Regions from separate parts of the Achromobacter deleyi genome, predicted to be linked through region 1. Evidence: predicted binding sites of a transcription regulator. Region 1 holds the regulator's gene; each other region holds the start of a gene.
What was found. Region 1 encodes LexA, which represses DNA repair genes until DNA is damaged. Its sites were predicted from a motif close to ACTGTATNNNNATACAGT; they were not measured.
Positions count from the first base shown of each region.

Region 2: the regulator LexA is predicted to act here: its motif matches at 1,308-1,325, upstream of recA (recombinase RecA).
Region 3: the regulator LexA is predicted to act here: its motif matches at 2,783-2,800, upstream of I6I07_RS30625 (PA0069 family radical SAM protein).

Region 1 covers NZ_CP065997.1:4,315,384-4,320,070, reverse strand. The annotation lists gene uvrB (excinuclease ABC subunit UvrB) at 1-343, opposite strand, end outside; gene I6I07_RS19760 (amino acid aminotransferase) at 421-1,620, shown strand; gene lexA (transcriptional repressor LexA) at 1,781-2,431, shown strand; gene lon (endopeptidase La) at 2,541-4,687, opposite strand, start outside.
Region 2 covers NZ_CP065997.1:6,655,127-6,659,813, reverse strand. The annotation lists gene I6I07_RS30100 (sensor histidine kinase) at 1-322, opposite strand, end outside; gene I6I07_RS30095 (response regulator transcription factor) at 438-1,127, opposite strand; gene recA (recombinase RecA) at 1,500-2,564, shown strand; gene recX (recombination regulator RecX) at 2,664-3,317, shown strand; gene I6I07_RS30080 (LysR family transcriptional regulator) at 3,401-4,318, opposite strand; gene metE (5-methyltetrahydropteroyltriglutamate--homocysteine S-methyltransferase) at 4,513-4,687, shown strand, end outside.
Region 3 covers NZ_CP065997.1:6,761,896-6,766,582, forward strand. The annotation lists gene I6I07_RS30615 (DMT family transporter) at 19-891, shown strand; gene I6I07_RS30620 (hypothetical protein) at 902-1,363, opposite strand; gene I6I07_RS30625 (PA0069 family radical SAM protein) at 1,436-2,776, opposite strand; gene I6I07_RS30630 (sulfate adenylyltransferase subunit 1) at 2,989-4,287, opposite strand; gene cysD (sulfate adenylyltransferase subunit CysD) at 4,331-4,687, opposite strand, start outside.

The sequences.
Region 1 (4,687 bases):
GCTGCGCCGCCAGCGTCTTGTTGGGCGCCAGCACCAGCGCCGGCCGCCCCAACTGGGCGATGACGTTGGCCATGGTGTAGGTCTTGCCCGAGCCGGTCACGCCCAGCAGGGTCTGGTACATGAGGCCGTCCTGCACGCCCTGGATCAGTCCGTCGATGGCGCCCGGCTGGTCGCCAGCGGGCGGATACGGTTGATACAGGTGGAACGGGCTGCCGGGGTAATCGACGAACCCCGGGCCTGGGGCCGCCGCGGCAGCGCCAGGGGCCCTATCGGGCGCCCCGTCGGTGACGGAGCCAACGGCTGCGGCACCCGCCGCGCTCGGGTCTATTGCGCTCTTAGGCATGCTAGACTGTTCCCAGGGTAAACCCCCCATTATCCACAGCACTTCCGACTGCGTCCACTCACCCTCAGCAGAGTCCCATGAGCACCCTTTTCGATTCCGTCGAACTCGCGCCGCGCGACCCCATTCTTGGTCTGAACGAACAATACAACGCGGATACCCGCCCCGGTAAAGTCAATCTGGGCGTGGGCGTGTACTACGACGACCAGGGTCGCATTCCCCTGCTGGGCGCCGTGCGCAAGGCGGAAATCGCCCGCATCGAGGCAGCCGCCGCCCGCGGCTACCTGCCGATCGAAGGCATCGCCGGCTACAACCAGGGCGCGCAAGCCCTGCTGATCGGCAAGGATTCCCCGCTGGTCGCCGCCGGCCGCGTCCTGACCACCCAGGCCCTGGGCGGCACCGGCGCGCTCAAGATCGGCGCCGACTTCCTGCGCCAGCTGCTGCCGACCTCCAAGGTCCTGATCAGCGATCCCAGCTGGGAAAACCACCGCGCGCTGTTCGAACGCGCCGGTTTCGAAGTCGGCACCTATGCCTACTATGACGCCGCCACCCGCGGCCTGAACTTCGACGGCATGCTGGCCGCCCTGAAGGCCGCGCCGGCCAACACCGTGGTCGTGCTGCACGCCTGCTGCCACAACCCGACCGGCGTCGACCCCACCTTCGACCAATGGCAGCAGATCGCCGCGGTCGTCAAGGAAAACAAGCTGGTGCCGTTCCTGGACATCGCCTACCAGGGCTTCGGCGAGGGCCTGCGTGAGGACGCCGCGGTCGTGCGCCTGTTCGCCGACCTCGACCTGACCATGTTCATCAGCTCGTCGTTCTCGAAGTCGTTCTCGCTCTACGGCGAGCGCGTCGGCGCCCTGACCGTCGTCTCCGGCAGCAAGGACGAAGCCGTCCGCGTGCTGAGCCAGCTCAAGCGCGTCATCCGCACCAACTATTCCAACCCGCCCACCCACGGCGGCACGATCGTCTCCACGGTGCTGAACTCGCCCGAGCTGTTCGCCATGTGGGAAGAAGAACTCGGCGGCATGCGCGACCGCATCCGCCTGATGCGCAAGCAGCTGGTCGACAAGATCAAGGAACACGGCGGCAAGCAGGACTTCAGCTTCGTGCTGCAGCAGCGCGGCATGTTCTCGTACTCGGGCCTGACCTCGGCCCAGGTCGACCGCCTGCGCGAAGAGCACGGCGTCTACGCCGTCTCCAGCGGCCGCATCTGCGTCGCCGCGCTCAACAGCGGCAACATCGACCAGGTGGCCAAGGGCATCGCCGCGGTGCTGTAAAGCGCCCCGCCGGCCTGCGCCAGCCCCAGACGGGACCTTCGGGTCCCGTTTTTATTGCCCGCTCGGTGGCCGCGCCCGATCCGCGCTTGCTTTTTTGCGTTATGTCCCCCAGAATGCTGCTGTATATATGTACAGTCCGACTCACCAACGGATCATCACCATGGCCAGCAAACTCACTGATCGTCAACAGCAAATCCTGGACCTCATCCGGCAAACCGTCGCGCGCACCGGCTTTCCGCCCACCCGCGCCGAGATCGCCCAGGCCCTCGGATTCCGCTCGCCCAACGCGGCCGAAGACCATCTGAAGGCGCTGGCCCGCAAGGGCGCCATCGAGCTCACCGCCGGCGCCTCGCGCGGCATCCGCCTGAAGGACGCCTCGCCCGCCCAGACCCAGGCGCCGCTGCCCCTGCCCGGCCTGGCGCAGTTGCTGCTGCCGCTGGTGGGCCGCGTGGCCGCTGGCAGCCCGATCCTGGCGGCCGAGCACGTCGAGCGCGAGATCGGCGTCGATACCAGCCTGTTCGCGCAGACGCCCGACTACCTGCTCAAGGTGCGCGGCATGAGCATGCGCGACGCCGGCATCCTCGAAGGCGACCTGCTGGCCGTCAAGAAGGCGTCCGAGGCTCGCAACGGCCAGATCGTGGTGGCCCGGCTGGGCGACGACGTCACCGTCAAGCGCCTGCAGCGCCAGAACGGCCGCATCGAACTGCTGCCCGAGAACCCCGACTTCAATGTCATCGTGGTCGAAGCCGACCAGGAATTCGCGCTGGAAGGCATCGCGGTCGGGCTGATCCGGCCGCACACGCTGCACTGATTTCCCCGCTTGTTCCGGCGCCGGCTAGATCGCCGCGCCAAAAAGAAACCCCGCGCAAGCGGGGTTTCTTTTTGAAGGCCGCCCCTTGCGGGGCGCCTCGGGCCAGGCATCAGTGCTTGAGCACGGGATCCGTCGAGCCCGGTTCCGCCGGCTTGGCGACCAGCGGTTCCTTGACCGCTTCGTCTTCAGCCAGCGGCTCCGGCAGGCGTTCCAGGGCCAGTTCCAGCACCTTGTCGATCCAGCGGACCGGCACGATCTCGAGATGGTTCTTGACGTTGTCCGGGATCTCCGCCAAATCCTTGACGTTTTCTTCCGGGATCAAGACCGTCTTGATGCCACCGCGGTGGGCGGCCAGCAGCTTTTCCTTCAGGCCGCCGATCGGCAGGACTTCGCCACGCAGCGTGATCTCGCCGGTCATGGCGACGTCGGCGCGCACCGGGATACGCGACAGGGCCGACACCATGGCCGTGGTGATCGCGATACCGGCGGACGGACCGTCCTTGGGCGTCGCGCCTTCCGGCACGTGCACATGCATGTCGTGCTTCTCGAACACGCTGTCGGCAAAGCCCAGGCGACGCGCCCGCGAGCGCACCACCGTGCGGGCCGCCTCGACCGATTCCTTCATCACGTCGCCGAGCGAGCCGGTGCGTTGGATCACGCCCTTGCCGGGCATGTCCGCCACTTCGATCGTGAGCAGGTCGCCGCCGACTTCCGTCCAGGCCAGGCCGGTCACCTGACCGATCTGGTTTTCCTTTTCGGCCATGCCGAAGGTGTAGCGGCGCACGCCGAGGTAATCGCTGAGGTTGTCGCCCGTGACATTGACCGGCTTGAGCTCGAAGGTCTTGCCTTCGGCCTTGGCGCGATCGCTCTGGGTCAGCAACTGCTTGATCACCTTGCGGCAGATCTTGCCCACTTCGCGTTCGAGCGCACGCACGCCGGCTTCGCGGGTGTAGTAGCGCACGATGTCTCGCAGCGCGCTGTCATCGACGGTCAGCTCGGTATCCTTGACGCCGTTGTTCTTCATCAGCTTGGGCAGCAGATGGTCGCGGGCGATGTGGATCTTTTCTTCCTCGGTGTAGCCGGACAGGCGGATCACTTCCATGCGGTCCAGCAGGGCCGGCGGAATGTTCAGCGTGTTGCTGGTGGCCACGAACATGACGTCCGACAGGTCGAAGTCGACTTCGATGTAGTGGTCCTGGAACGTGTGGTTCTGTTCCGGGTCCAGCACTTCGAGCAGCGCCGACGAGGGATCGCCGCGGAAATCCATGCCCAGCTTGTCGATTTCATCGAGCAGGAACAGGGGGTTGCGCACGCCGACCTTCGACATGTTCTGGACGATCTTGCCGGGCATCGAGCCGATGTACGTACGACGGTGGCCGCGGATCTCGGCTTCGTCGCGCACGCCGCCCAGGGCCATGCGCACGAACTTGCGGTTCGTGGCCTTGGCGATGGACTGGCCCAGCGAGGTCTTGCCGACCCCCGGAGGACCGACCAGGCACAGGATCGGCGCCTTGACCTTGTCGACGCGCTGTTGCACCGCGAGATATTCGAGGATGCGTTCCTTCACCTTCTCCAGGCCGTAGTGGTCGTTGTCGAGCACGGTCTCGGCGTTGGAGATGGAGTTGTTGATCTTGCTCTTCTTCCTCCAGGGGAGGTTGATGAGCGTATCGATGTAGTTGCGCACCACGGTGGCTTCGGCCGACATGGGCGACATGAGCTTGAGCTTCTTGAGCTCGGCATCGGCCTTCTTGCGTGCCTCCTTGGGCATGTGCGCGGCGATGATCTTCTTTTCGAGCTCCTCGATGTCGGCGCCCTCTTCGCCCTCGCCCAACTCCTTCTGAATGGCCTTGACCTGCTCATTCAGGTAGTAGTCGCGCTGGCTCTTTTCCATCTGCTTCTTCACGCGGCCGCGGATCCGCTTCTCGACCTGGAGGATGTCGATTTCGGTTTCCAGCTGCGTGAGCAGACCTTCGAGGCGCTCGGAGGTGCCGACGATCTCGAGCATCTTCTGCTTCTGCTCGAGTTTCAGCGGAAGATGCGCGGCGATCGTGTCGGCCAGGCGACCGGCGTCATCGATGCCGGCGAGCGAGGTCAGGATCTCCGGGGGGATCTTCTTGTTGAGTTTTACGTATTGCTCGAACTGGGCGACGATCGCGCGGCGCAGGGCCTCGGTCTCGGAGCCCTGGACGGCGTCCGGCTCGATCGGGGTGACCTGGCAGGTGAAGTGCGAATCGGCGTCCTCGATGCTGTTGATAC
Region 2 (4,687 bases), 2.3 Mb from region 1:
TGTCGTCCTCGTACTGGACCTCGCCGGGCCGCGGCTGGCCGACCGAGGCGGGCAGGGGCAGGGCGCGGTCGCCGCCCAGGTATTCGCCGCGGCTGCCGAGCGCCAGCCAGAACACGCTGTCGGTTTCGTCGGCGCGCAGCACATCGCGCGCCGGGTCGGTCATGCGCAGCACCGCGCGGCCGTCCTGGGCGTGGACCTGGCGCGTCAGCACGTGCAGGTTGTTGGCCAGGGCGCGGTCGTAGGGCACGTTGGCGATGTTCTGCGCCACCACGTAGGTGATGGCGACGCTCATCGGCCACAGCAGGAACAGTGGCGCCAGCATCCAGTCGAGGATCTCGCCCAGCAGCGAGCGCTGCGGCGGCGCGAAGCTGGGGCCGCGGGCCCCGGCCTGCATCACATCCAGCGCTTCCTGGTTGAGCGCCTCCGGCTGGGGCGGTTCAGCTGGCGAGGTAGGCCGCACCCTGATCCCGCTCCAGGCAGTAGCCCAGGCCGCGCACCGTCACGATCTTCACGCCGCTCGGTTCGAGCTTCTTGCGCAGGCGGTGCACGTAGACTTCGATGGCATTGGTGCTGACTTCCTCGCCCCATTCGCACAGGTGGTCGACCAGCTGGGTCTTGCTGACCATGCGGCCGCTGCGGGTCAGCAGGATCTCCAGCAGGCTGACTTCGCGCGCGGACAGGTCCAGCGTCTGGTCGTCGACCATGGCCACGCGCCCGGTCTGGTCGAACACCAGCCGGCCGTGCTTGAGCAGGGTGGCGCCGCCGCCCGCGCCGCGCCGCGTCAGGGCGCGCACGCGCGCTTCCAGCTCGGACAGCGCGAACGGCTTGGCCATGTAGTCGTCGGCGCCCAGATCCAGCCCCTTGACGCGCTGCTCGATGCTGTCGGCGGCGGTCAGGATCAGGACGGGCAGGGCGGAGTTGCGGGCCCGCAGCCGCCGCAGCACTTCCAGGCCGGCCAGTTGCGGCAGGCCGAGGTCGAGGATGAGCAGGTCGAAGGCCTGGGCCGCCAGCGCCGAATCGGCCGCCAGGCCGTCGCGCACGGCGTCGACCGCGTAGCCGTTGTGGCGCAACGAGCGTGACAGGCCGTCGGCCAGGATGCTGTCGTCTTCGGCGATCAGGATGCGCATGGGCTGTTGAAAAGAAGGAGAAGCGCGACGCGTGAGCGGCGCGCGCATGCCGCCCTGGGGCGGATAGCCGGGGCGGCGGGCCGGGGAGGCGCAATGGGGACATAGCGCCGGTTTTTTCCACGATTCTGTCATACGACACCGTGCTTGCCCACTCAGGGAATACGTGGAAAACTGTGGCACACTGGTTTTTTGTACAGTACAATCCGATGCCATAATCTGCGCTATCGCTTTCTGATCGGTGCCGATTGCAGCCTGGATCCGCCGCTTCGGCGCCGTTTCGATCAATCCCTTGCGACAACCCGCGCGCTGACCGGTATCCGTGCCGCGCCCGACACCCGATACGTTACAGACCTAGACCCGACAGGACACTACATGGACGACAAAACCACCAAGGCCGCCGCTTCGGAAAAAGCCAAGGCGCTGGCCGCCGCGCTCTCGCAGATCGAAAAGCAGTTCGGCAAGGGCTCGATCATGCGCTACGGCGACAACGAGGTCTCGCACGACATCCAGGTGGTGTCGACCGGCTCGCTGGGTCTGGACATCGCGCTGGGCGTCGGCGGCCTGCCGCGCGGCCGCGTGGTGGAAATCTACGGTCCGGAATCCTCGGGCAAGACCACGCTGACCCTGCAGGTCGTGGCTGAAATGCAAAAGATCGGCGGCACCTGCGCCTTCGTCGACGCCGAACACGCGCTGGACGTGCAGTACGCCTCGAAGCTGGGCGTCAACCTGGCCGACCTGCTGATCTCGCAGCCGGACACGGGTGAGCAGGCGCTGGAAATCACCGACGCGCTGGTGCGCTCGGGTTCGGTCGACCTGATCGTGGTCGACTCGGTCGCGGCCCTGGTGCCCAAGGCCGAAATCGAAGGCGAAATGGGCGATTCGCTGCCCGGCCTGCAGGCCCGCCTGATGAGCCAGGCGCTGCGCAAGCTGACCGCCACCATCAAGAAGACCAACTGCATGGTCATCTTCATCAACCAGATCCGCATGAAGATCGGCGTGATGTTCGGCAACCCCGAAACCACCACCGGCGGCAACGCGCTCAAGTTCTACGCCTCGGTGCGCCTGGACATCCGCCGCATCGGCTCGATCAAGAAGGGCGACGAGGTCGTCGGCAACGAAACCCGCGTCAAGGTGGTCAAGAACAAGGTCGCGCCTCCGTTCAAGCAGGCCGAGTTCGACATCATGTACGGCGCCGGCATCTCGCGCGAAGGCGAAATCATCGACCTGGGCGTGGCCGCCAACGTGGTGGACAAGTCCGGCGCGTGGTACAGCTACAACGGCAACCGCATCGGCCAGGGCAAGGACAACGTCCGTGAATACCTGAAGGAACACAAGGAACTGGCGATCGAGATCGAGAACCGGGTCCGCGAGAACCAGGGCATCGTCAGCCGCGCCGCGGAATTCGTGCCCACCGCCGAAGACGACAGCGACGAGTAATCGTCACGCCATCATCGGATCGCACCGGGCCCGCCAGCCCGGTCGTCAGCGGCAGGCTCCCTTTCCGGGAGGCCTGCCGCTGGCACATAGAGGAAGCGCATGAGCTGGAAACCGCCCGTCACGTCCGCCGACCGCCTGCGCGCCAAGCTGGACGATGAGTTCGAAACCGTGGCCAAGCCCGAGGGCTTGCGCCGCACGTCGGACCTGCGGCGGGCCGCTGAATCCGCGGCCTCCTCCGGCCATGACCCGGACAGTCCGGCGCCGCAAGACGGGGGCGCGCCGTCGTCAGAAGACAAGCCCCGCACCCCGCCCAAGGGGCCATCGCTGAAGATGCGCGCGGTCGGTTATCTGTCGCGGCGCGAGCACGCCCGCGACGAGCTGGCGCGAAAACTCGCGCCCCACGCCGAAGACGCCGACGAGGTCGAGCGCGTGCTGGATGCGCTGGAAAAGGAAGGCTGGCTGTCGACCGAGCGCTTCGCGCAAAGCCTGGTGCATCGCCGCGCCTCGCGCCAGGGGGCGGCGCGCATCGTGCAGGAATTGCGCCAGCACGGCGTCGATGACACCCAGGTGTCCGAATTGCGCGAGCAATTGCGCGCCACCGAATACCCACGCGCGCTCGAGGTCTGGCAGAAGCGCTTCGGCGCCAAACCCGAGGATCGCGCCGCCTATGCCAAGCAGGCGCGCTTCCTGGCCAGCCGCGGTTTCGCGCACGACGTCATCCGCCGCATCCTGGGGGCGGGCGACGACGACTGAGTCGCCCGCGTGCCTGGCGCGGCGCGCGGCGGCATGCGCCGGCCGCCGCATTCCTTTCCGCCACGCCGATTTTTCCGCCGCGCTTATTTCGCCGACTTGATGCCGCTGAGCGTCTTGAAACAGACGTCGCGCGTCAGCGTCAGGAATTCGTCGATGTACGAGGCGTCGGTGTCCTCGCTGCGCACCGTCGCGTACAGGGTGCGCCACACGCCCTGCGGCCCGAGGCGGCACAGGCGCAGCCAACCCTGGTTCATGTATTCGGTCAGGGCCCAGTTGGGCAGGGCGGCGACGCCGCGATTGCTGGCCACCAGCTGCGCGATGATGGGCGTCAGTTCGGCCTTGCGGATGGCGGCCGGCTCCACGTCGGCGGGATCCAGGAATGCCGTGAAGATGTCCAGGCGCTGCTTGTCCACCGGATAGGTGATGAGCGTCTGGTCGGCCAGCTGGTCCGGCATGACGAACTTGCTGCCGGCCAGGGGATTCGATTCGGACACGGCCAGCACCAGTTCGTACTTGAACAGCGGCAGGTATTCGACCGCGTCCAGCTGCTGGGGATCGGACGTGATGACCAGGTCCAGGTCGCCGCGCACCAGCGCGGGCAGGGGGGCGAACGAGAACGCCGCCGACAGGTCCAGCGCCACGTCCGGCCACTGCGCGCGAAACGCGTCCAGCGCCGGCATCAACCACTGGAAGCAGGAATGGCAGTCGATGGCCAGGTGCAGGCGGCCGGTGCGGCCGGCGGCCAGCCGCTGCAGTTCCCGTTCGGTGGCGCGGATGCGCGGCAGCACTTCATCGGCCAGCGCCAGCACGCGCAGGCCCGCGGTGGTCAGGCGCGCCGGACGGGTGCGGCGGTTCAGCAGCGGCGTGCCCAGCCGGGTCTCCAGATCGCGCAGTTGGTGTGACAGGGCTGACTGGGTCAGGTGCAGGCGGTCGGCGGCTTCCTGCAGGCTGCCGCCTTCACGGATGGCGGTCAGCGTTTCGAGATGGCGGATTTCCAGCATGGGGCGGTAACGGCGAGGATGGGATGAGGATGGCGCGGCGATCCAGCGGCCGGGGCGGCCGGCCCCGGAGGGAATGAACTTATATTGTATGAGATTTCTTCATCTTATGGATGTAGACATTGATTTTGATTCATTTTGGTTTGGCCTCAGAATGGCTGGCACTTGAACAGATTTTGTCTAACGACGGGATTGCCATGACTACGATTCATAATTTGGGGTTCCCCCGCATTGGTGCCCAGCGGGAACTGAAGCGCGCTGTCGAAGCCTACTGGGCTGGCAAGCAGACCGGCGACGCGCTGGCGCAGACGGGCCGCGAGCTGCGCGCCCAGCACTGGAAGGTGCAGGCCGCCGCCGGCGTCAAGTTCGTGC
Region 3 (4,687 bases), 2.4 Mb from region 1:
ATCAGACGCTGTTCCCTCATGTCGTATTCGTCCCTGTTATTGGTCGTCCTGGCGGCGATGGCCCACGCAACGTGGAATCTGCTCGCCAAGCGCGCGGCCATGGTGGGCGCTCCCTTCGTCTTCGCCTATGGGCTGTGCGCCTCGGTGCTGTACGCGCCGTGGGTCGTGTGGGTGCTGCTGCATGACGGCATGACCTGGACCTGGCCGGTGGTCGGGGCGATCCTGACTTCCAGCCTGTTGCATCTGGGCTACAGCCTGTGCCTGCAACGCGGCTATCAGGTCGCGGACCTGTCGGTGGTGTATCCGATCGCCCGCGGCACGGGCCCCCTGCTCTCGACCACCGGCGCTTTCCTGCTGCTGCGCGAACCGGCCACCACTACCGGCATCGCCGGCATGCTGTGCGTCGTGATCGGCGTGCTGCTGATCGCCACCCAGGGACGGCTGTCGATCTTCCGCAACGCCCAGGCCTGGGTGGGCGTGCGCTGGGGCATGGTGATCGGCCTGTTCATCGCCGCTTACACCGTGGTGGACGCCTATGGCGTGAAAGTGCTGCTGATCAGCCCGGTGCTGTTCGACTGGTTCACCTGTGTCACCCGCACCGCCATGATGACGCCACACATGGTGAAGCGCCGCGCCCAGGCGTGGGAGCTGATGCGCGGCCACTGGCACCTGGCCCTGGCGGTGGGCCTGCTGTCGCCGCTGGGCTACATCCTGGTGCTGTATGCGCTGCGCAACGGCGCGCCGCTGAGCCTGGTGGCGCCGGCGCGGGAAATGTCGATGATGCTGGGCACGCTGGCAGGCATGTTCCTGCTGCGTGAGAAAGTCGGCCCCGGCCGCCTGGCGGGCTGCCTGTCGATCCTGGCGGGCGTGGTGCTGCTGGGTTCGACCTGACGCCCTGCCCTCAAAAGCCGCCGGCCACGCCCAGCCACATCAGAGCGGGAATCATCGCGCCCCACGCCAGCACCAGCACCACGTCCAGCACCATGCTTTTCACGCTGACCTGATCCGACACGGGTTCGACCGTGGCATTGCCCAGGCTGCGCTCGCGCGGCGCCTGGACGGCATTGCCAACCGGCACGGCGTCGGCCGCGGCCGGCGGAAACGGCCACCGGCCCGGCAGCGTCCCCGACCGCTTGCGCGGCTCGACTTGCGCGGACGTCGCCACGCCGCCGGCGGCGGGAACCGAAAGATCGATGGACGCGGCGCCATTCGCATGGCCGACCGCCGGCGCGGCCGACCAGGGCATGGCCAGCCCCGTGAAACGGGCATAGACGGCACGGGCGCGCTGCGCCGCGCGGCGCAGCGGGGTCAGGGAAACGGCGGCGAGATCATCCGGCAGGACGGAGAGTTGAGCGGTGTTCATGAGGAACTCCTAGTAACGCGGTCAAGAACCGCGGCAACGCGCCGCGGCGGCAACCCACGGCCGGGCCGTGGGTCAATCGAACAACGACAATTGCCCGGCGACCATGGCGCGCAATTGGCGCGCGCCGCGCCCGTAGGCGCCGGCAACCGGCAAGGCACTGGCAAAAGGGACCCCTGAAGACGCTTTCGCGCCAGCCGGGGATGGGAAAACGGGGGCACCGGCGGCGGCCGGCGAGAACAAGGCGGCGGAACCACCGGCGGGCGCCGGCGGCTGGAAACGGTCGCAGTCGAGCGCCAGCCGATGGCGGTTCAGGCCGAGCTTGCGGGTGGCCACGGCGAAGCGCTGGCGCAGCAGGTCGGCCCAGATGCCGGTGCCGCGCATGCGCGAACCGAAGTTGGGGTCATTGCGGCGGCCGTTGCGCAGGTCTTCGATGCGATGGAGCACGCGCTGGGCGCGATCCGGGTAGTGGGCGTTGAGCCAGTCCTCGAACAGGGTTTTGACTTCCCACGGCAGGCGGATGACGGTGTAACTGGCGTAGTGCGCGCCCGCCGCCTTGGATTCCTGCAGGATGTGTTCCATGGCGTCATCGTTGATGAACGGGATCACGGGCGCCACCAGCACCCCGACCGGCACCCCGGCGGCGGTCAGGTTGCGCACGGCTTCCAGGCGGCGCCAGGGGGCGGCCGCGCGCGGTTCGAGCGTGCGGGCCATATCGGCGTCCAGCGTGGTGATGCTCATGTAGACCACCACCAGCTTGTGCTCGGCCAGCGCGGCCAGCAGGTCGAGGTCGCGGGCGACCAGGGCGTTCTTGGTGACGATGGTGACCGGATGGCGGGTTTCGAGCATCAGCTCAAGCATGCCGCGCGTCAGGCGCCAGTCGCGCTCGATGGGCTGGTAGGCATCCGTGGCCGAGCCGATGTTGATGGGCGACGGCTTGTAGCCGGGGCGGCTGATTTCCGCCCGCAGTGCCTCGACCGCGTTGGCCTTGGCCACCAGCCGGGTCTCGAAATCGAGGCCGGGGGAATAGCCCAGGTAGGAGTGGGTCGGGCGGGCGTAGCAATAGACGCAGCCGTGCTCGCAACCGCGGTAGGGATTGACGGCCACGTCGAAGGGGATGTCGGGCGAGTCATTGCGCGACAGGATCTTGCGGGCCTCTTCGGCCGTGACGGTGGTCTTGGGGGCGGCAGGCGCCCGGCGGACGTCGGGCAGGATGGGAATGACGGAAGTATTGGGGACAGCGTCAACGAAATCAGCCGGGAGTCCCGAAGTGGACCAGCCATCGTCGACCTGCACGCGGTCATCTTTCTGGAAGCGATGCCGAACATTAGTAACCGCACCCCGACCGCGCAAGGCGGCGGGGGCGGCAGCCGGGGACCCAGAACCGGCGGGAAAAGAATGATCGGTGCGTGCCATGAAACTACTGTACAAAAACCCAGTGGTTTTGACAAGCACCAAAAGCCTTTTCGTAAGACAGCCCCACTTTACCGCAAGACGAAGACGGCGTCCGGACAATTCGATTTCATGTTGCGATATCGCCCGAAAACCCGCGCCACCATTGGGTTTGGAATAAAAACAACACCCCCGGGACCGGTGCAGGGCGGGCCTTTTCCACCCCGACTGGCGGTTTACCGAAGCATGCCCGCCGCCGCGGTCTGATGGGTGGCTTCGTCGATCAGGATGAAGGCGCCGGTGGCGGGCACATCCGCGTATCGATCGACCGCCAACGACTCGCGCGTCGTGAACGCGACGCGACCTATGTCGTTCATGCGCAGCGTGCCTTCGGTGTTCTCCACTTCCTGCAGTTCGTGGATGTCGCGATGCGAGAGCACCGCGCGAATCTTCGCCGACGTCAGTCGCGTGCCATGCTTGAGCAGATACTTGCGCGCGGGGTTGAGCGCCTGCGCATCGAGCCAGCACAGCTCCGCCTCGAACTCGCGCGCGACCTGCGCCGGCGCCGCCGCGTGCACGATCACGTCGCCGCGCGACACGTCGACATCGCGGTCCAGCACCAGCGTGACCGAGTCGCCCGCCACCGCTTCATCGAGCGCGCGATCGAACAGCCGCACTTCCTGCACGCGCGCCGTCACGCCCGACGGCTGCACGGTGATCTCGTCGCCGGGACGCAGCACGCCGCTGGCGATGCGGCCGGCGTAACCGCGGAAGTCATCCTTGCGGCTGCCGTCGTGACGCGCCACCCACTGCACCGGAAAGCGCAGCGGACCCGCGCCGTTGTCGCCGCTCAGTTCCAGCGATTCCAGCAGCGTCAGCAATGGCTGGCCCGAATACCACGGCGTCTTGTCCGACCGCGTCACCACGTTGTCGCCGTTCAGCGCCGACAACGGCAGCGCGTCGAAGTGCGCAATGCCGAGCTTGCCCGCCAAATCGGCGTAGGCGTCGCGGATGCGCTCGAACACGGCCGGGTCCCAATCGACCAGGTCCATCTTGTTGACCGCCACCACGATGTGGCGGATGCCCAGCAGCCGCGCGATGGTGCTGTGGCGCTTGGTCTGCGGCAGCAGCTTGCCGTCGGCGGCGCGGGTGGCGTCGATCAGGATCACGGCCACGTCGGCGGTGGACGCGCCGGTGACCATGTTGCGGGTGTACTGCTCGTGGCCGGGCGCGTCGGCGATGATGAACTTGCGCGCCGGGGTCGAGAAATAGCGGTAGGCCACGTCGATGGTAATGCCCTGCTCGCGCTCGGCCTCCAGGCCGTCGGTCAGCAGCGAGAAGTCGATGCCGCCCTCGGCCACGCGCTTGTACTTGGCGCGCGAGATGGCGTCGAGCTGGTCGGCGAACACGCCCTTGCTGTCATACAGCAGGCGGCCGATCAGCGTCGATTTGCCGTCGTCGACCGAACCCGCGGTGATCAGGCGCAGCACGCCCGTGCCGGCGCCCGAAAGAAAAGAATCGTTTACTGCGTTCATATGCGTCCCCTGTCGGCCGGCCTGGCGCCGGCCACTCGTGCGATCAGAAATAGCCTTCCTTCTTGCGGCGCTCCATCGAGGCCTCGGAAGTCTGGTCGTCCATGCGCGTGGCGCCGCGCTCGGTGATGTCGGTCACCGCGGTCTCGGCGATGATGGCGGCCGTATCGGTGGCGTCGGAGGCCACCGGGCAGGTGCAGGAAATGTCACCCACGGTACGGAAGCGCACCGACAGGCGCTCGACCGTGTCGCCGTCCTGCGGCGGCGTCAGGCGCGTGACCGGCACCAGCAGGCCCTTGCGCCGCACCACCTCGCGCTCGTGGCTGAAGTAGATCGACGGCAGCGCCAGCTGCTCGCGCTGGATGTACTGCCAGACGTCCAGCTCGGTCCAGTTGGAGATCGG